Regions from separate parts of the Sinorhizobium sp. CCBAU 05631 genome, predicted to be linked through region 3. Evidence: riboswitches for the same ligand, from Rfam matches in the RefSeq annotation. Region 3 holds a riboswitch; each other region holds the start of a gene.
What was found. Region 3 has a riboswitch for cobalamin ahead of SS05631_RS10985 (CbtB-domain containing protein). Riboswitches for the same ligand answer to the same signal wherever they lie in the genome.

Region 1 (4,768 bases), on a different replicon from region 3:
CGCATTGCCGGCGACATGGTCATTGTGCCAATGGCTGAGGACGACCCGGATGGTCCTTGCGCCGAGCCCCTCGAGATGGCGCCTGATGGCTTGCGCATGGGCAAGCGAGATATGCGTGTCGTAGACGATCGCCTCGCCTGCATTAAAGACCGCATAGGAGGCGACCCCCAAGCCGTAGGCACCGTCATCGAGCCAATTCGGCTCCGCGCCATGAAGTCTCCGCCCCTCGATGCGGCCGTCGTAGTAGGCAAAGACGCCGTGATGCGGTTCAAGGATTCTCAGTGTCGAGGTCATGTCTGGCATGCGAGGCTCTCGAGCAAATTGGCTTCAATCTCTGCCGCGGCGGTCGGCGGCTCGGCAGCGCAGAACTATCACATCCTGACCGCCGCTCACATCGGTTTGCGCATGATTTGGCTCTAGCCCTGCGTGGCCGGAATTAGGAAACTCGCGATTCGTTGTGGTGCCATAAATCATTGAAAGGTTGTATTTTTGTCAATTCATTAACAAATCCCTACATTCCTGCGTCTTTCGGGATCGGCCGGCTGTTGTCGGCAGGCGAACCGCAGCCAGCAGGAGTTTGCGATGGCTGGAAGAGGGCCGGGCGAGGGGACTGCTCGACATCGGCGAGCCGCTGCCCACCGCGCGCATCCTCATGGACCTGATCTTCGGCGCCGCGGCGCTCGAGACCGGCCAGGGACCCGAATGGCCGGGCTGACCGGAATGGCCGGGCTGACCGGACAGGCCGGGCTTCATGCGCAGCTGCATCCGCCTGATCGTCAACGGCATTGCGCAGGGGCCCGCGCAAGGCGATTGATCGTCTTCTGCGGATCGTCAGGTCATCCTGCGAACCACCCAGAGAGACCGGCCCGCATGGGCTATACCCGAGACGAGCCGCAGGCGAGGGTCGTCCTTGAGCCGCTCGGCCTCGGCCGCATCGAGAAGCAGCGCCTGCCGATCGGTCTCGTTAGCGTTCGGCGTAATCCAGCAGCGCCGTTCCTCGCAGCAGAGGCCTGCTTCCGGATGCTCCTGCAGGTATTCGATCGCGTATCCGGCCTCGACTTTTTGCAGTTCCGCGTCGATCGACATCGTCCTTCCTCCCGACCTGAAATCGCTCGGGATTATACCTGATTGTGGCGGCCCAGGGAGCGGCGGCCTCGGCATCGGGGTCCGCACTGTGTGGAGGCATCGCCGAAATGTTGGTAGGCAGCACTGGCCTTGACCAGTCATGATCAACGAATTAAGGAAGCCAGCGACGGTTCCCCCACGATGAAGCGAAGGGGATTAATAGGGAACACGGTGCGGACGACCCAACAGGGACCAAGACCGTGGCTGCCCCCGCAACTGTAAGCGGATTGCCGCCCATCCTCGTGACGCGAGAAGCGTCATGCCACTGCGAAATTGTCGCGGGAAGGCAGGTGGACGGCAGATATCCGCAAGCCAGGAGACCTGCCGTCATGCGTTCACTCCAATCACGGGCGGGGATGCCCGGAACAGGACACAGCATGACCTCTCCTTGCGCCGACCCGCGCCTTGCCTCTGGTCTTTCCCGTTCCGCGACGCCGCCGAACTGTCGGCAGGCGGGCTGACTCCGTCCGTTCGCGCCGCGACCGGCCGCATCCTTTCGGCCGTTTCATCGAATCCGGGAAATAGACTTATGAAAATCCTGTTTGCGAAATCGAAACACGGCATCCTGTGCGCAGCCGCCGGTCTTATGGCTATCGGCATGGAGGCGAAAGCCGCCGAAACCAGCTATCCGCTGATGCTCACCAATTGCGGCCGTCAGGTCACCTTTCAGAAGGCTCCCGAACGGGCCGTCTCGATCGGCCAGAGCAGCACCGAAATCCTTTACCTGCTCGGCCTCCAGGATCGGATGGTCGGCACCGCCGTTTGGATCGGGCCGGTCATCAAGGGCTACGAGGAGGTGAATGCCAAGGTCGAACGGCTCGCCGACAACGATCCGAGCTTCGAAAGCGTCGTCGCCAAGAAGCCGGATCTCGTGACCGCTCAGTTCCAGTGGCATGTCGGCCCGGAGGGCATCGTCGCCAAGCCGGAGCAGTTCGAGGAGCTCGGAATACCGGTCTATACGTCGCCGGCCGATTGCGTTGGCAAGGACAATACCGGCGGCGGCGACGGCGTTCGCCATTCGGTGTTCACGATGGACCTGATCTATCAGGAAATCACCGAACTCGCGCAGATCTTCAACGTCCAGGAGCGCGGCGAGACGCTGGTTGCCGAACTGAAGACGCGTGAGGAAGCGGCGAAGAAGAAGATCGCTTCGGCGGACGGCAAGCTTTCCGCAGTGTTCTGGTTCTCGAGCGCCGAGCTCGACATCGATCCCTATGTCGCCGGCAAGAACGGCGCGCCGGGTTACATCATGCGCTCGCTCGGCATCAGGAATGTCATCGACAGCGAAGAGGAATGGCCGACGGTGGGGTGGGAAACCATCGCCAAGTCCGGCCCGACGCTGATCGTCGCGGGCAGGATGGAGCGCCGTCGTTTCCCCGCCGACGACGTCGCCGTCAAGCACAAGTTCCTCGAGTCCGATCCGGTCACGAGCCTGATGCCTGCGGTGAAGGACGGCCATGTGGTCGAGATGGACGCCCAGGCGATGAACCCGACGATCCGGACCATCGAGGGCATCGAGGTGCTTGCCGATGCCGTCGAGAAATCCGGCCTGAACAAGTGATCGGCAGCGCACCATCCCTGTCCCGGACGAGCGCCAGCCTGCTGGCGCTCGTCGTGCTGTTCGTCGCGCTCTGGCTGGGTGCGGCGATCGGCGAGACGGCCATACCCATGAGCGTGGTGGCCAAGACGGTCGCCAACCGCCTGTGGGATGCCGGCTACGGCGTCGATGCGCTCGACGAGGGCATCATCTGGAATTACCGGGTGAGCCGCGCCATCGCTGCTGCCAGCTGCGGTGCGGCGCTGGCGCTTTCCGGCGTCGTGCTGCAATCGCTGCTGCGCAATCCGCTGGCCGACCCCTATATCCTCGGCATCTCCGCGGGCGCATCGACGGGCGCGGTCGGCGTCGCCGTTCTCGGCATCGGCGCCGGGCTTTTGACGCTGCCGGCCGGCGCCTTCGCCGGGGCGCTGCTGGCCTTCGGGCTCGTCAGCCTGCTGGCGATGCGGGCGGGCAGGGGCCATGGCGCGATCATTCTGGCCGGCGTCGCCGGCTCGCAGCTCTTCAACGCGCTCACTTCCTTGATCGTCACCAAGGCGGCGAATGCGGAACAGGCGCGGGCAATCATGTTCTGGCTGCTCGGCAATCTCTCCGGCGTCCGCTGGCCGGATGTCTGGCTCGCAGTGCCTGTTGCCCTGGTCGGCCTCATTGTCTGTCTCTGGCATGCCCGCGCCCTCGACGCATTCACCTTCGGCTCCGAATCCGCCGCCTCGCTCGGCATCCCGGTGCGCCGGGTCTATGCCGTGCTGATCGGCGTATCGGCGATGATGACGGCGACCATGGTCAGCATGGTCGGGTCGATCGGCTTCGTCGGCCTCGTCATCCCGCATGTCGCCCGTATGCTCGTCGGCGTCCGGCACGGATTGCTGCTGCCGGTCTCTGCCTTGGTGGGAGCGGTGTTCATGATCGCCGCCGACATCGTGTCGCGCATCATCATTCCGGGGCAGGTGCTGCCGATCGGCGTCGTCACCGCGCTGGTCGGCGCGCCCGCCTTCGCCGCCATTCTCAGCCAGCGCAGGACGGTTCGATGACGCTTTCGGCTTGCAGTGTCTCATGGTCGGCCGGCGGGGTCTCGATCCTCGAGGGCGTCTCGCTCGACGTCGCCGCCGGTGAGTTTCTCGGCATCGTCGGTCCGAACGGTTCCGGCAAGACCAGCCTGATGTCGCTGCTTGCCGGCCTGCGGCGGCCGCGGTCCGGTCACGTTCTGCTCGACGGAGAGAGCGTCGACAGGCTGAGCCGGAAGCAGATCGCCAAGCGCATCGCGCTGGTCGAGCAGCAGGCCGAAACCGGCGAGCGCATCTCGGCGCGCCAGGCGGTGGAACTCGGCCGCACGCCGCATCTCGGGCCGCTCACGCCGTGGTCGGCCCTGGATGAGGCCATCGTCGACGAGGCAATCCACCATGTCGGCATGGCGCAGCTCGCCGCGCGGATGTGGCACACGCTGTCGGGCGGCGAGCGGCAGCGCCTGCACATCGCCCGGGCGCTGGCACAGCAGCCGCAAATCCTCCTCCTCGACGAGCCGACCAACCATCTCGACGTCGGCCATCAGATCGGTCTCCTGCACCTGGTGCGCCAGCAGCAGCTGACGGCGGTCGCGGCACTGCACGATCTCAACCATGCCGCCACGTTCTGCGACCGGATCGCGCTGATGAGCGGCGGCCGCATCGCCGCCTTGGGACGCCCGTACGAGGTCCTCACCGAAGAGCGGATCCGCACCGTCTTCGGTGTCGACGTCGACGTCGAGCACCAAAGCGAGGGCCGCTGTCATATTCGTTACCGCGCGCCCGGGTTACCGGCTACCGGAAAGCCGATGCTGAAGAGGATTTCATGATCAATCTTACCAGGCGCCTGCTCTTCGCCCTGATCGTGATCTCGATGCCGGCCATGGCCAGCGCCGAGACCGGCGAGGTCAAGATGCTGAACCGCGGCGAAAAGGTTTCGATGGTCTTCGAACCGGATTTCCTGGCGCTGCAGCCCGCCGACAGCGTCAAGTACATCGCCGCCAACAAAAGCCACAATGCCGCGACGATCGACGGCATGCTCCCGGACGGCCATCCGGGCTTCAAGGGCAAGATCAACGAGGAGATC
Region 2 (4,768 bases), 1.7 Mb from region 3:
AAGCCCGCGCGATTCGACGAGATAGGGCGCCGTCTCCGCCGGTCCGGTCAGCGCATGGCCGGGGCCGACGATGTCGGTGAACGAGGCGATCAGTTCGGGAGAAGGGATTGCTGTGCTCATGACCTGCCTGCGATTTATATTGCCGAAACAGCCGGACCACACAGGTCTCGCGCTTCCGGTCAGATCCTCGGGGCGGCGGCCCGTTCGAGCCGGTCGATGATCGCTTCGCCAAGGCCTTCGCCCGGGATCGGCCCGAAAGCGATGGTTCGAGCGCCGCTCGCATCTGCCTTTTTCATATAGTCGAAAAGATTGGCGGCCGCTTCCCTGAGATTGCCCGTTGGGCTGAGGTCGAGGACGATCGCCGCGCTGCCTTCGCCAGGCAGCGCCTTGCCGCCGAAGCGGATCAGCGCCTCTCCCGTGTGGACGTCCGTCGCATTGAGCCGCACCGCGGCACCCGGCGCATAATGCGAGGCGAGCATGCCGGGAGCTTCGATCGTCGCGCCGGCCGCTTCCGGCCGCTCAACGGGAAGGCCGGCGAGCGCCTCGATCTCGGCCGCATCGAGACCCCCCGGCCGAAGCAGCCGCAGCCGGCCGTCTTCGACCTTGATGATCGTCGATTCGAGGCCGATTTCCGCCGGGCCGGCATCGAGGATCAGCTTCAGCTTCGCACCGAGATCCGCCTCCACATGGGCCGCGCTGGTCGGACTGATCTTGCCCGACGTATTGGCGCTCGGCGCCGCCAGCGGGCGCCCAAAATGTGAGATCACCCGCCGGGAAAAACCTTCAGGCATGCGGATCCCGAGCCTGTCGAGGCCGGCTGAGGCAAGCGCGTGCACGGTGCTTTCGGGTCGCTGAGTGAGAATCAGCGTCAGCGGCCCCGGCCAGAAGGCTTCCGCGAGGCGTCGGGAGATGGGGTCGAATATCACATGCGCTTCGGCCATTCCCATGTCCGAGACGTGGCAGATCAGCGGATTGAAACGCGGCCGGCCCTTCATCTCGTAGATGCGGCTGATCGCATCGGCACTCGTTGCGTCTGCTGCAAGGCCGTAGACGGTTTCCGTCGGGATCGCCACGGGCTCACCTTCGGAAAGCACCGCGCAGGCCGTTTCGATCGCCCGATCCGGTTCGCTGCACGTATCGATGATTTCGGCCATGGCGGTTCTGGTCCTTTCCGTCGCTTCCTTAACGGAGGAGGAGGGAAAACAGAACGATTTTCTTTGTCGATGACCGGCGTCAGAGGCTGCGAATGATCCGCCGCAGCGCTTCGTCGCGTGCGCCGAGCATCAGGACGTTCTTGAGCGCCACCTTCGGGTCCTGCGTCCGGAAGATCAGGCCGTTGCCCCGAACATTTCGATCGAGGACCATCCGCCCCTCTTCGGTGCCGGGTTGAATGGCCACGGCGAAATACATGCGCGAGTAGCTTGTCTGTATGCGTTCGAAGAAGTGCGCCTCGTCGCCGAGGTCGGAGAAGAAGTTGGCAAAGTAGAACGCCCAGGTGACGTCTCGCGATCGAGCGAGATGAGTCCGCGCCGCGGTGACATGGCAATAGCCGAGGTGGGGACTGTCGGCGAGGGTCCTGTGGAAGATCATCTTCGGGAACTGGATCGAGGCATGAAAGCCGTTGATCCGCCCGTGTGTCGTCTCTCCCGCCGCCTGTAATCTCTGTCCGGTTCTCTCTGCCACTTCCTCATGCGTCATGTAGCGGCGCTGTTCGGGCAACCACGGCCGGCGCCGGTCGATTCGGCCCGTGCGCAGGAACTCTGTATGGCCGCCCGCCGGTTTCGGCGCCGGCGCCTGCGCTTTGCCTGAGGCGTCGTAGTATCTGATTTTTGCCATCGACCTCTGCGTCACCTGTCGCTGAACGGACTGAACCGTCAGCGAACGCTAAATCACTATGGTTAATAGAGTATTTCGGGCGCCCGCGCATCGCTTAATGTCGCAAAATGGCCCGTGATCTTCGCGGCCTGGATGCCGCTGCGAAAAAACGCGCCATTTGCCGAAAAATGTATCTATCGCATTGTTTATTATAGAAGATGTCGCAGGACTTCCAACGCGCCCGCATCGAAAATCCTTGTCGTCTTTCTGGAATGGAATGTCGCGCACCGGCAATTGCCGAGCCTATCTGGCCGCTTAGATTCGAATTGCTCAAGGTGCCGCTTCTTCGCAGGGAGGGGCGGAGAATTGGGAAGCCGGTCAAATCCCGGCGCTGCCCCCGCAACGGTGGTGGAGTGAACCCCCGGCATAAGGCCACTGGACAATCGTCCGGGAAGGCGCCGGGCAGGGCCCTCGGGCCGCTCCAGAGCCCGGAAACCAGCCTTGAGGAAAACGACCGTAACTGGTTGCGGCGGGCAGCCGGATCGGAGCCAAGGCGCACGACATCTCTCCGGCGCGGTTCCCGTCTTGCCTGCCCGAAACAGGGCTAACGAGGACATGGGCATGGACATCCAGAACGAAATGCTGCGCAAGCTGAAGACCCGCCGCGAGGGCTACAGCCTCGATCGGGCCTTCTACATCGACCCGGACTATTACCGTCAGGACCTGGAGAATATCTGGTACAAAGACTGGCTATTCGTCGGCCACGACTGCGAAATCCCGCGTCCCGGCAATTACTTCACGCTGCAGGTCGGCGACTATCCGATCGTCATCGTGCGCGATCGCCAGGGGGCGGTCCGAGCGCTGCACAATTCCTGCCGCCACCGCGGCTCGCGCGTTTGCACCCAGCACAAGGGATCCTCGGCCAAGCTCGTTTGTCCCTATCACCAGTGGACCTACGAACTCGATGGCAGGCTGCTCTTCGCCCGGCAGATGCCGGAGGATTTCGATCCGGCCCAGCACAGCCTGAAGCCGGTCAATTGCGAAACGGTCGGCGGCTATATCTTCATCAGCCTTGCCGAGCGGCCCATGGATTTCCAGCCCTTCCGCGACACGGTTGCAGCCTATCTCGCGCCGCATCGCCTCGGCGAAACCAAGGTCGCCTATGAAAGCACCATCGTCGAGAAGGGCAATTGGAAGCTCGTCTGGGAGAACAACCGCGAGTGCTACCATTGCGCCGCCAACCATCCGGAACTCTGCCGGACCTATCCCGAGGCTCCGACTGTGACGGGCGTCCAGGGCGCCATGGACGATCCGGAAATCGGTGCCCATTGGGAGAGATGCGAGGCGGCGGGGCTGCCGAGCGCCTTCAAGATCGGGCCGACCGGCCAGTTCCGCATGACGAGGATGCCGCTGATCAACGGGGCGGAGAGCTATACGATGTCCGGCGAGAAGGCGGTCCGCAAGCAGCTTTCCGGCGACATAAGCGCGAACCGCATCGGCACGCTGCTGCTCTTCCATTACCCGACGACGTGGAACCACATCCTCGGCGACCATGCGATCACCTTCCGCGTGCTGCCGCTCGGGCCGGAACTGACGCAGGTCACGACGAAATGGCTCGTCAGCAAGGATGCGGTCGAAGGGGTCGACTATACCCTCGAAGACCTCACCCATGTCTGGACCGAGACCAACGACCAGGACCGGCAGATCGTCGAGGAAAACGCCTTCGGCATCCGCTCGCCGGCCTATGAGCCGGGTCCCTATTCGGCCGAACACGAGGGCGGGGTCATGCAGTTCGTCGACTGGTATTCGCGCTTCATGCAGGATCGCCTGCAGGGCAGCGCCGCTCCTCTGTCGCGGGTGGCATGACGATGGAAATGGCACGCTCCTTTCACCACTTCGACGAACTGCAGCCCTGGAAAGATCGCCAGTTCCTGCTCGAATGCATCTCCGCGGTCGGCGAGACCGCGGACGTGATGACCTTCACCTTCCGGTCCGACAGGCCGGCCTGGTTCCGCTACCTGCCCGGGCAGTTCGTGACGCTGGAACTCCCCGTCGGCGAGGAACCGGTGATGCGCACCTATACGCTATCGTCCTCGCCGTCCCGCCCGCTTTCCGTTGCGGTCACGGCCAAGGCGCAGTCGAACAGCATCGGCACGCGCTGGATGTTCGACAATCTCAGGCCTGGCATGACGTTGAAGGCGCTGGGGCCGCTCGGCGATTTCAGCTTCGTGCGCCATCCGGGCGAAAAATATCTGTTCGTCTCGGCCGGCTCCGGCATCACGCCGATGATGTCGATGACGCGCTGGATGGCGGATTGCGCGCCGGACACGGATGTGACCTTCATTTCCTGTGCCCGGCAGCCGGAGGATCTGCTGTTCAAGCCGGAGCTGGAGATCCTCGCCCGCCAGATGCCGCGTCTCAATCTCGGCTTCCTGGTGGAAGGACACGAAGCGCGTCACGGCTGGCACGGCCTGCGCGGCCGTATCGATGCGACGAAGCTGCCGCTGCTTGCACCGGACTTTCTGGAGCGAACGGTCTTCTGTTGCGGCCCCGAACCCTTCATGCGCGGGGTTCGGGAGATGCTGGAGGGGGCCGGTTTCTATATGGCCCGCTACCACCAGGAAAGCTTCCAGCCGGCGGCGGCGCCGGCGGCAGAGGAACTCGCCATCCGCGCCGCCTCGGCGGCCGGCGCTCAAGGCGAGGCGGGCCGGGTAACCTTCACCATGAGCGGCAAGGAAGTCTCGACCGTCCCCGGCCAGACGATCCTGCAGACAGCACGCGCCAACGGGGTCAGGATCGGTGCGGCCTGCGAGGGCGGCATCTGCGGCACGTGCCGCGTCTTGAAGATCGCCGGCGAAGTCGAGATGAACCACAATGGCGGTATTCTCGATGACGAAGTCGACGAGGGCTACATCCTCGCCTGCTGCTCGCGGCCTATCGGCGACGTTCAGAT
Region 3 (4,768 bases):
GCGGCGATACTCTGACGATGGGCTGGAGGCCGCCGGGGCGTTTCCTGAAGCACCGTTGGCGCGGCTATAGCGAGGCGCTGCTCCTCTATGTCCTGGCGCTAGGCTCCACTAGCCTACCCATTGCGCCGGAGAACTACGGCGCCTATTCGGTGGCACATGAATGGCTGACGATTGGCGGGATGTCGCACCTGCACGCGGGCGCGTTGTTCATCCACCTCTTTCCCCATGCCTGGATCGACTTCCGAGGCATAGGCGATACGGGAATGCGGGCGGTAAGCAGCGACTATTTCGCGAACAGCTGCCGAGCGATCGCGCTTCAGCGGGCGCATGCGGAAGCGAATCCTCATGGCTTTTCCGGCTATTGCCGCAACCTCTGGGGCTTCAGCGCCTGCCATGCGCCGAAGGGCTGGATGCGGCTGCGTGACGGCCGGCGGCAGAGGCTTCTGGGCTATGCGGCACGAGGCGCTCCGTTCGGCGCCGATGACGGGACCCTGGTCGCTTGGGCTCCGCTTGCCGGACTGCCCTTCGCACCGGACGACTGCCTGGATAGCCTTTCGCATCTGCTCGCGCATTTCCGGCACTGCTTCGCGACGGCCGCCTTCCCGGCGGCTTCAATCCGAGCCTGCCGGGCGCAGGGCGCGAGGGCTGGGTCGACGACAGGATTGTCGGGCTTGACCAGGGGCTGTCCGTCATGATGATCGAGAACTGGAGAAGCGGCCTCATCTGGGAACTGACGCGCAGTATCCCGGTCTTCAGCCGGGGGCTGAAAAGGGCTGGATTCGAAGGGGGCTGGCTGACACCCGGCGCGGCTTGATGGGACGGAGCATGGGGCAGGGGCATCGGCAGCGGGAAAGCAGAGCGGTCATGGAGGCGGCTGCCGCGATCGAATGGCTGGCGGCCTCCATTCCGGAGGTCGCCTGTTCGGTCGCGACCTCTGACGCACATTTCCAATCGCCAGACGCTTTCTGGTCGAAGCCGGCAAACCTCGAGACCTGCCTGGCCTATCAGGACCGTTTCGCGTCCGGCATGGACGATAAGATTCGAGCGGCGCACCTGGTCGCCTTCTACAGCCATCAGCTGAGCCTTGCGGCGGGCGCGATCTATCTTGTGAGCGGCCTTGTTCCGGTGGTCGCGGGCCTGCGGTTCGAAACCTATTTGCGTGCCCGCGACGGGAGGTCGCTTGTGGCCGGCCGCTTTCATTTCCTCGTCGACCTTCCGCGGAGCGAGAGTGAGATCGAGCCGGACGAGCCGACTCGACGCTTTCACGATGCCTTCGTTGCGCATCTGAAGCCGGTGATCGCGCTGCTGAAACGCCGCTGCGGCCTGTCAGCGCGCGCGCAATGGCGGTTGGCCGCGGACAGTCTCGCCGGCGCTTTCCTGGAGATCGGGCGGCGGCGGCAACGGGAGGACAGGGCGACGGGGCAGGCGCTGGCGATCGTCAAAAGGGCCCACTCGCCGCTTGTCTCGCGGCAGCTTCACTACGAAAAGATCGAAGCGGCCTCCGGCAGTGGGGGAGAGCTTCGCTCCAGGACCTACCGGATCCGCGGCGGCTGTTGCCTTTTCTATCGTGCCGAGGGCGGCAGCTTCTGCGACACCTGCGTGCTGCTCGAGCCCGAGCTTCGACGAGAGATGCTGCGGGCCCACCTGCTCGATAGCAAATGAGACCCTTGCCTTCTCCCCGCGTGCTGCCCGCAGGCGGGGAGAGGACAAGCGGCGAAGGCGCGGGGGCCGGTTAGTGCGCCCGGAGAAACCGGTCGTTGATGAAACCGGAGACGATGCCGAGCACCAGCCAGAAGGCGAGCGTCGTCGCAAGCGCGGCGACGGCGAACTCGGCGCCGAGCACAGCCGGCACGTTGCTGGAAATGTCGAGCGGCTGCGGCGCACCATAAAGATGGGGAGCGGCGACTAGGACGAGACCCGCGAGCTTGGCGACGATTTCCGGGCGGAGTGCCAGCAGATAGAGTCCCACGGCCGAGAGTAGCACCGTCGCCCCCCACCAGAGCTGCCGGTCGCCAAGTTCGGCCGCCGGAAAGCCCGGCAGTTCCGGCGGCAGGCCTACGGCCGGAAGCAGGTGCACGGCGAGCCAGCCGAAGGCGCCCCAGAGCGCGCCATTGGCAAGCGTGATCGGGTAGCCGATCATCAGGCTGATGCCTGCAAGCAGCAACGAGAAGCCGGCGCCGGTGACCAGATTGGCGGCAAGCGTGCCGGAAAAGCGGCTCATGCCGAACATGATGCCGCCTTCCTCGTGTTCTTCGCCCTCATGGGCATAGGCGGGGGTGACCGGCGAAAGTGCTGCGAGCATCTCGCCTAACATCTGGGATCCTTTCAGCGACGAATGCTGCTGATGATCCGTGGCCGGCTGCTCGCCGGCGGGCTGCCCGGTTGCAGCCGGCGCTTCGCCCTCGAATTCTTCCGCATGCAGGATAAGCGGCGTGACCCGCAATTCCTGGGCGCCGGTCATGAAGACGCCGGCGATCAGCCCGGCCACGACCGCGGCCAGAAGTGTCTTGACGATCATTGTCGATTTTCCTCAGCGGGCGTGGCCGCCTTGCGGTAAGCCGGCCCGATTCCATCGACGCAAGCCGGCGCTTGAAGGCGCGGGCGCGTGCCAGACGCACGACGCGCGCTCCGAGCACCGGAGGGTCGATTTTTGTATCGTTCGGTGTGGAACGCGGCAGGCGCTCCATGACTTCGCTTAGTGGCAGGGGAAGCCGTAGGAATGGCGCGTGTCGTGTGCCGTGTCGTGCAGCACGGCCGAATTCGCCAGGCCGGCACCGAAAACGAGGAAGCCACCGATCATGAGGGCGATGATGCCCGCGGTCAGACGGTCGCTGAGGGAGAGCGGAATGCTCGAAACTGTAGACGTAGCCATGACAACCTCCGTGATGGCAATGGGATATTCCCCTTGGGCACTATGCCCGTATCGCTTGGCAGGTTTCCTGGCTCGCAGCGTCAGGTGCCCAGGCTAGCCTAGTCACCAAGGATTTGCCTCGCCTTCCCAGAACCGAACCGCCCTCTCGCGGCTGTTCCAGTGGCTTCTTCCGGATTGCTCCGGAACGGCAAATTCACGTTGCTCTACAGTCGCGGGGTCGGCAGTGATTGAGATGCCCAGCTTGGGTCCATCCGTCACATTCCCGTTTACTCCCGAAACACGTTCGCATTCCGGGAACCAACCGATCAGCGATGATTAGGTGTGGCCGACAATGATGTCAATCGCGCCGCGGTGGAAAGTGGAGGAGAGGGTTGCGCGCATTCGCGTTGCAGCGCCACATGGGGAACAACTCCTGATGACTATATCGCATTGGTCGGTTATCTCTTGGGCAGCGCGTGCGGCCGCAGGCCGCACGATCGACCCGGGGTCCGTGCGATGCTTGCCCTTGTTCCTGCCCTGTCCTTTGCCGCCGTCATCGGATCCGGACTTATGGCCGGGCTCTTCTTCGTCTTTTCCGTCTGCATCATGCAGGCGCTGCGGCGATTGCCGGCGGAGCAGGGCGTTGCTGCCATGAACGCGATCAACGTCGTGATTCAGAATCCGTTGTTCTTCGCCGCCTTCATGGGCACGGCGCTGCTCGGCGTGATCCTCATAGCTGCCGCTTTCATCTGGGGCGGGGAGGGGAGCTATCTCCTGCGGCGGGCGGACTCGTCTACCTCGCCGGCACATTCGCGGTGACGATGGTCTTTAACGTTCCGCTCAACAACGCGCTGGCGAATGCCACTTCGGTCGAGGCCGTCACCGAAGTCTGGCAGCAGCGCTACTTGACCGATTGGGTCTGGTGGAACCATGTCCGCACGATCGCTTCGATAGCTTCGCTCGCCCTTTTCACGCTTGGCTTTCAACGCGGCTGAAGCCTAGGAAAGAGGACGATGAAACTGGGGAGGATCCAATGGCCGTCCGACGCATCGTGCCCAATCTTCAAGTATCCGATCCGCAACGCGCGCGCAGTTTCTATACGGATCTGCTTGGCCTCAACGTGGTGATGGATCACGGCTGGCTGGTCACCTTTGCGGCGGAAGGCGGATCGGCAATGCCGCAGGTCAGCTTTGCCATTGATGGCGGATCGGGAACGCCGGTGCCGGCGCTCTCGATCGAGGTGGACGATGTCGACGAAGTCTATCGGCGCGCGAAGGCGGCCGGCATCGAAATCGTCTATGACATCACTGACGAACCCTGGGGTGTGCGACGTTTCTTCGTGCGCGATCCGTTCGGCAACGTAGTCAATATTCTGACGCATTGAGCGGGGGACGGCCCCCGCTCAACGGATCAGACGGTCGTCAGAGCGTTCGCGACGTCGGCGACGAGGTCGTCCGGATGCTCGATGCCGATCGACAGGCGGATAGTCGATTCGAGCACGCCGATCCGGCGCCGCACCTCGATCGGCACGCCCGAATGAGTCATCGCCGCCGGGTGGCTCGCAAGCGATTCCGTGCCCCCGAGGCTGACGGCGAGCTTGAAGATCTGCAGGGCGTTCAAGAAACGGAAGGCTGCCTCCTGGCCGCCGGCGATGTCGAAGGAGAAGGTCGAGCCGGCGCCGGTGCATTGCGCGGCAAAGGTCCGCCCGACCGGCGAGGCTTCGTCGTGGAAGGGCAGATAGTGGATCCCTTCGACCTTCGGGTGGTCGCGCAGGAACTCGGCGACGATCCGGGCATTCTCGTTCGCCTTCTCCATCCGGACCGACAGCGTTTCGAGCGACCGGCCGAGCATCCAGCAGGAATGCGGGTCGAGCTGCGTGCCGATCGAGCCGCGCAGCGCCTTCACCTGTTTGATCAG
Region 4 (4,768 bases), 490 kb from region 3:
GTCGGCGAACTTGGCCTTGCCTCCGGCATCAGCCACATCGTCACCGTCACAGACGTCTTCCTTGAGCGGATGTTCCGCCGCATGGGGTGCCCCGGAGAACGGATTGCCGAGCCGCACAGGATCGGCAATGTCTACGCGGTCGCGGTCGCCTGGGAAGTGTCGAGAAGCCTGCTTCGACAGATGAAGGCCGTTGCCCTCATCGAAGGCACGGTGCTCGAACGGCCCATGTCGCTCGAAACTGCAAGGGCGGCCTGATCATGGCCGGGCCGTTCAGGCGGCCCGGCCCTTCCTGTCTCGGAACACGTATTAACACAAACGCCGTCTTGTCGTTGCGCCCTCACCCTAACGTCGTATGATGTGACTACAGGCGCCCCTGTCCCGCGATCAGCGGAGCGAAATGCAGGAAAGACGAGTGTCAGTGTCCCGATCCACTGCGTCCTTGAGGATGATGCGCCTTGCGGCCGCTCTGCTGCCCCTCGCCTTGGCTATGCCTGGGCAGGCATCGGCCACCGACGTCTGCGCGCGCCTCAGCGCCCGCCTCGCAGAGCTGCCGGCGGCGTTCACGACAAACGCCAATCTGCGCGATTTCACCGGCGCGGTTTCGCGACAGAACATCGAACTTCGCCGCGCCAGGAACGAAAGGCGGCGCATGGAATGCAGCGACGAGTCCGTCGTCTACATCGAAAGCGAAAATGCGGCTGCCTGTGCCGAGCTTGACGATGCGATTGCGCGCATGGAGGACAATCTCCACACGCTCAAGGCCCAACGCCGGCACCTGATTTCGAAGGGCAATGAGGACATGCGCCGGCGGATCCTCGCCGCCATGGAATTGAACGACTGCTCGGGGGACGCCGCTCCGAACTGGGACGAGACGGTTCCGGATGAATACGGCACCGAAGAGGCGCGCGCTCATCGCAACATCCTCGAAAGCTTCCCGCCGGACGGCGAGGACTATCCGTTGCTGTTCGATGGTCCGACCGACGATTTCACATTCATGGAGAACGGCGCGGCAGGCGGCTTCAGGACCATGTGCGTGCGGACCTGCGACGGAGCATTTTTCCCGATTTCGTCGAACGCCACGCCGGCCGACTTCGGACGCGACGCCGAGCTTTGCCGGGCACGATGCCCCGGCGCCGATACGGAACTCTATTATCACGTCCTCGCCACCGAGGAGAGCGAGCAGATGGTTTCGGCGTCCACGGGAAGGCCGTACAGGGAACTCCCCAACGCCTTCGCCTATCGTGTGCGCGACGTCGGTTCTCCCGGCATCTGCGGCTGCCAGATTCCGAAGATCACGACGGATCAGAACAAAAGCACCCCCTCGGGAACCAAGCTTTCGGTGGTCAGCCCTTCCGTCGTGACGATCGAGGGGCCGTCTGCACCAGCCTTCGGACCAGCGGGGGCAAAGCCCGTGGAAGAGCGCCCCTATGATCCGAAGAGCAGCAAGGTCCGCGTTGTCGGTCCTGCCTTCCTGCCACAGGAAGAGAGCGCGATCGATCTCAAGAACCCTCGGGGATCGCGTTACCAGCCGCTGCAGAACGAGTGACACCTTCCCTTTGGGCGGTCGTTACGAGGCTGTCGCGGACGCCCCATCCTTCGTCGAAAACGAGGTCCTCGAGCGGCAAGCGTTGCCGCCAGCCCTTCACCGCCAATTCCGGCTGCTGGTAGAGGCGATCGACATAGCCAAGGCACAGCCAGGCGACGATTTCGATGTGCTCCGGAATTCCGAGGATATCTTTGACCTCGTTCTCGTGGAAAATGCTGACCCAACCGACGCCGACGCCTTCGGACCGCGCCGCGAGCCAAAGATTCTGCACCGCGCAAACCGTCGAATACACGTCCATTTGCGAATTGTGCGTGCGGCCGAGCACGACGGCGCCGCCGCGGGTCCGGTCGCAGGTCACGCAAATGCCGAGCGGCGCCTTGCGTATGCCCTCGAGCTTGAGTGACCGGTATTTCGCCTGCGCCTCGCCCGAAAACATTCCGGCTGCCTCCTCATTGGCGCGCTGGAATGCCTGCCAGACCCTCTCCCGCGTCTCGATTCGCCGTACGAGCACGAAGTTCCACGGCTGCATGAAGCCGACGGACGGGGCACGATGCGCCGCTTCGAGCAGGCGGGCGATCAGCGGTTCGGGCAGCGGTTCGGGCAGGAACTCGTCGCGCACGTCGCGGCGCGTCTCGATGGCACGATAGACGGCGGCGCGCTCGTCCGGCGAAAAGGCACCGGCCGCCGCAAGGCAGCCGTTCGGGTCAGGCAGCATCGTTCGATCCCCAACAATGCGCAACCTCCCGCCGTCCGCGCGGGGCCGGTCTATCTCGCCAGGCCGGTCTTCTGACTTCGGGTCACTCGGCTGCGCCACCTTCCCAGATCGCATCAGGAACCAGTGGCAAAGCTCTGAAAATGCTCAGAACTCTTTTGGCGCAGACGTCACCGTTACAGCGTTGGGCACGTGCCGGAATTCTACCGGCTTCCCGATTCTCCCGCAGCAAGCGGGCACCTGACGGCCGCATATGGGCACAGCCGCCGGCGAAACGCAAGGCGGGGGCGCCGCGCCCTGCTCAAGCCGGCCGATAACGCACGAAGGCGAAGGCATCGCCGTTGGGCGACCAGTTCGGAACGTTCATCGTCCCCTGCCCGCCGAAGAGTTCGAAGAGGACACGCGCATTGCTGCCTTCCGGATCCATCAGCCGAAGCCGCACATCGAGATCGCGCGGATGGTCGAAGACCTCGCCGTCATAGGACAGCACCAGCAGATGCCTGCCGTCCGGCGACGGGTGCGGGAACCAGTCACCATAAGGGCTGTCGGTGATGCGCTGGACATCGCTGCCGTCCGGCCTCACCCGCCAGATCTGCATGCGGCCGGTGCGGCTCGAATTGAAATAGATCCACGCACCGTCCGGCGACCAGTCCGGGCCGTCGTTGCGGCCCTCGCCATGCGTCAGGCGCCGCTCCTCTCCGCCATCGACCGAAATCGTGTAGATGTCGAAGATCTGGTCGCGGATCCCGCAATAGGTCAAGGTTTTCCCATCCGGGGACCAGCCGTGCCAATAGGACGGCAGGTTGCGCGTCACCAGAAGCGGCGTGCCGCCCTCGGCCGGCAGCAGATAGATCGCCGACTTGCCGAATTCGGTCTTGTCGCTGATCGCCAGCGTTTTCCCGTCCGGCGAAATGCCGTGATCGTTGTTGCATTGCCCGGCAACGCCCGTGTCGATTTCCACGGGCTCGGAACCGTCAAAGGCAAGCCGATAGAGCCTGCCGTCGCCGTTGATGATCAGGGATTTGCCGTCCGGCGACCAGTTCGGCGCCTCGACCAGCCGCTCCGTCTGCCAGACGACTTGCGTCTCGCCGGTGGCAATATCGAAAATCTCCACCGAACTGCGCATGATCTACCCTCGGTCGCGGAAACGGTTGGTGATCGGATAGCGCCGGTCCCGGCCGAAATTCTTCTTGGTGATCTTGACCCCGGGAGCCGACTGCCGCCGCTTGTATTCGGCGATGTAGAGCAGGTGTTCGATCCGATGCACCGTGGCCTCGTCATGCCCGCGGGCGACGATTTCCTCGGTACTCAGTTCCTTCTCCACCAGGCACTCGAGAATGTCGTCGAGGACCGGATAGGGCGGCAGCGAGTCCTGGTCGGTCTGGTTGGGCCGCAGTTCGGCCGAGGGCGCCTTGTCGATGATGTTCAGCGGGATGACCTCGCCGGAGGGGCCGAGTGCTCCGGGCGGCACAGCGCCATTGCGCCAGCGCGACAGTGCATAGACCTGCATCTTGTAAAGGTCCTTGATCGGGTTAAAGCCGCCGTTCATGTCGCCGTAGAGCGTCGCGTAGCCGACCGACATTTCCGATTTGTTGCCGGTGGTCACCACCATCGAGCCGAACTTGTTGGAGATCGCCATCAGGATCGTGCCGCGCGTGCGGCTCTGCAGGTTCTCCTCGGTGATCCCGGATTCGGTCCCCTCGAACGTGTCGGCGAGAGCATTGAGAAAGCCTTCGACGGGCTCCTCGATCGCAACGACGTCATAATGGCAGCCGAGCGCCTTGGCACAGGCCTCGGCGTCCTTCAGCGATTCCCGCGACGTATAGCGATAGGGCAGCATGATCGTGCGAACCCGCTCCTCGCCGAGCGCGTCCACGGCGAGCGCCGCGCAGATCGCCGAGTCGATGCCGCCCGACAGGCCGAGGACGACGTTCTTGAAGCCGTTCTTGTTGACGTAGTCGCGCAGCCCCAACATGCAGGCGCGATAGTCTGCCTCCTCGCATTCCGGCAGGCGAGACCGGAGTCCGTTGTGTGAGACCCAGCCGTCGTCACCCCTCGTCCATTCGGAGATCGCGAGCGCCTCCTCGAACTGGCTCATCTGGAAGGCGAGCGAGCGATCGGCATTGAAGCCGAAGCTCGCGCCGTCGAAGACCAGTTCGTCCTGCCCGCCGAGCTGATTGGCATAGATCATCGGCAAGCCGGTCTCTATCACCTGCTTCAGCACGATCTGGTGACGGACATCAACTTTACCGCGGTAGTAGGGCGATCCGTTCGGAGAAAGCAGGATTTCGGCGCCGCTTTCCTCGAGCGTCTCGCAGACGCCGAGCTCTCCCCAAATGTCTTCGCAGATCGGAACCCCGATGCGAATGCCGCGGAAATTCACCGGACCGGGCATCTCGCCTTGATCGAACACCCGCTTTTCGTCGAACTCGCCGTAATTCGGCAGATCCACCTTGTCACGGACGGCGATGATCTTGCCCCCGTCCAGGACGGCCACCGAATTGTGCCGC

Region 1: linked by a shared signal. The riboswitch ahead of SS05631_RS31435 (ABC transporter substrate-binding protein) and the one ahead of SS05631_RS10985 (CbtB-domain containing protein) in region 3 are both predicted to bind cobalamin.
Region 2: linked by a shared signal. The riboswitch ahead of SS05631_RS02710 (aromatic ring-hydroxylating dioxygenase subunit alpha) and the one ahead of SS05631_RS10985 (CbtB-domain containing protein) in region 3 are both predicted to bind cobalamin.
Region 4: linked by a shared signal. The riboswitch ahead of bluB (5,6-dimethylbenzimidazole synthase) and the one ahead of SS05631_RS10985 (CbtB-domain containing protein) in region 3 are both predicted to bind cobalamin.

Annotation. Positions count from the first base shown of each region.
Region 1 covers NZ_CP023064.1:55,815-60,582, forward strand. Annotated here, with positions in the region: gene SS05631_RS19710 (MBL fold metallo-hydrolase) at 1-303, opposite strand, end outside; gene SS05631_RS31115 (hypothetical protein) at 578-715, shown strand; gene SS05631_RS19715 (hypothetical protein) at 832-1,086, opposite strand; cobalamin riboswitch at 1,237-1,469, shown strand; partial or broken gene SS05631_RS31435 (ABC transporter substrate-binding protein) at 1,736-2,686, shown strand; gene SS05631_RS19725 (iron ABC transporter permease) at 2,683-3,711, shown strand; gene SS05631_RS19730 (ABC transporter ATP-binding protein) at 3,708-4,511, shown strand; gene SS05631_RS19735 (pseudoazurin) at 4,508-4,768, shown strand, end outside.
Region 2 covers NZ_CP023063.1:575,744-580,511, forward strand. Annotated here, with positions in the region: gene SS05631_RS02695 (FAD-binding oxidoreductase) at 1-120, opposite strand, end outside; gene SS05631_RS02700 (L-threonylcarbamoyladenylate synthase) at 180-1,154, opposite strand; gene SS05631_RS02705 (DUF6656 family protein) at 1,234-1,836, opposite strand; cobalamin riboswitch at 2,132-2,334, shown strand; gene SS05631_RS02710 (aromatic ring-hydroxylating dioxygenase subunit alpha) at 2,437-3,681, shown strand; gene SS05631_RS02715 (hybrid-cluster NAD(P)-dependent oxidoreductase) at 3,678-4,768, shown strand, end outside.
Region 3 covers NZ_CP023063.1:2,235,175-2,239,942, reverse strand. Annotated here, with positions in the region: partial or broken gene SS05631_RS11000 (glucoamylase family protein) at 1-814, shown strand, start outside; gene SS05631_RS10995 (ferric iron reductase) at 826-1,662, shown strand; gene SS05631_RS10990 (CbtA family protein) at 1,733-2,518, opposite strand; gene SS05631_RS10985 (CbtB-domain containing protein) at 2,696-2,872, opposite strand; cobalamin riboswitch at 2,912-3,189, opposite strand; partial or broken gene SS05631_RS10980 (anthrone oxygenase family protein) at 3,368-3,846, shown strand; gene SS05631_RS10975 (glyoxalase superfamily protein) at 3,885-4,235, shown strand; gene SS05631_RS10970 (cystathionine gamma-synthase family protein) at 4,262-4,768, opposite strand, start outside.
Region 4 covers NZ_CP023063.1:1,748,763-1,753,530, forward strand. Annotated here, with positions in the region: gene SS05631_RS08650 (acyl-homoserine-lactone synthase) at 1-255, shown strand, start outside; gene SS05631_RS08655 (DUF2865 domain-containing protein) at 398-1,546, shown strand; gene bluB (5,6-dimethylbenzimidazole synthase) at 1,500-2,261, opposite strand; cobalamin riboswitch at 2,305-2,517, opposite strand; gene SS05631_RS08665 (TolB family protein) at 2,560-3,384, opposite strand; gene SS05631_RS08670 (NAD+ synthase) at 3,388-4,768, opposite strand, start outside.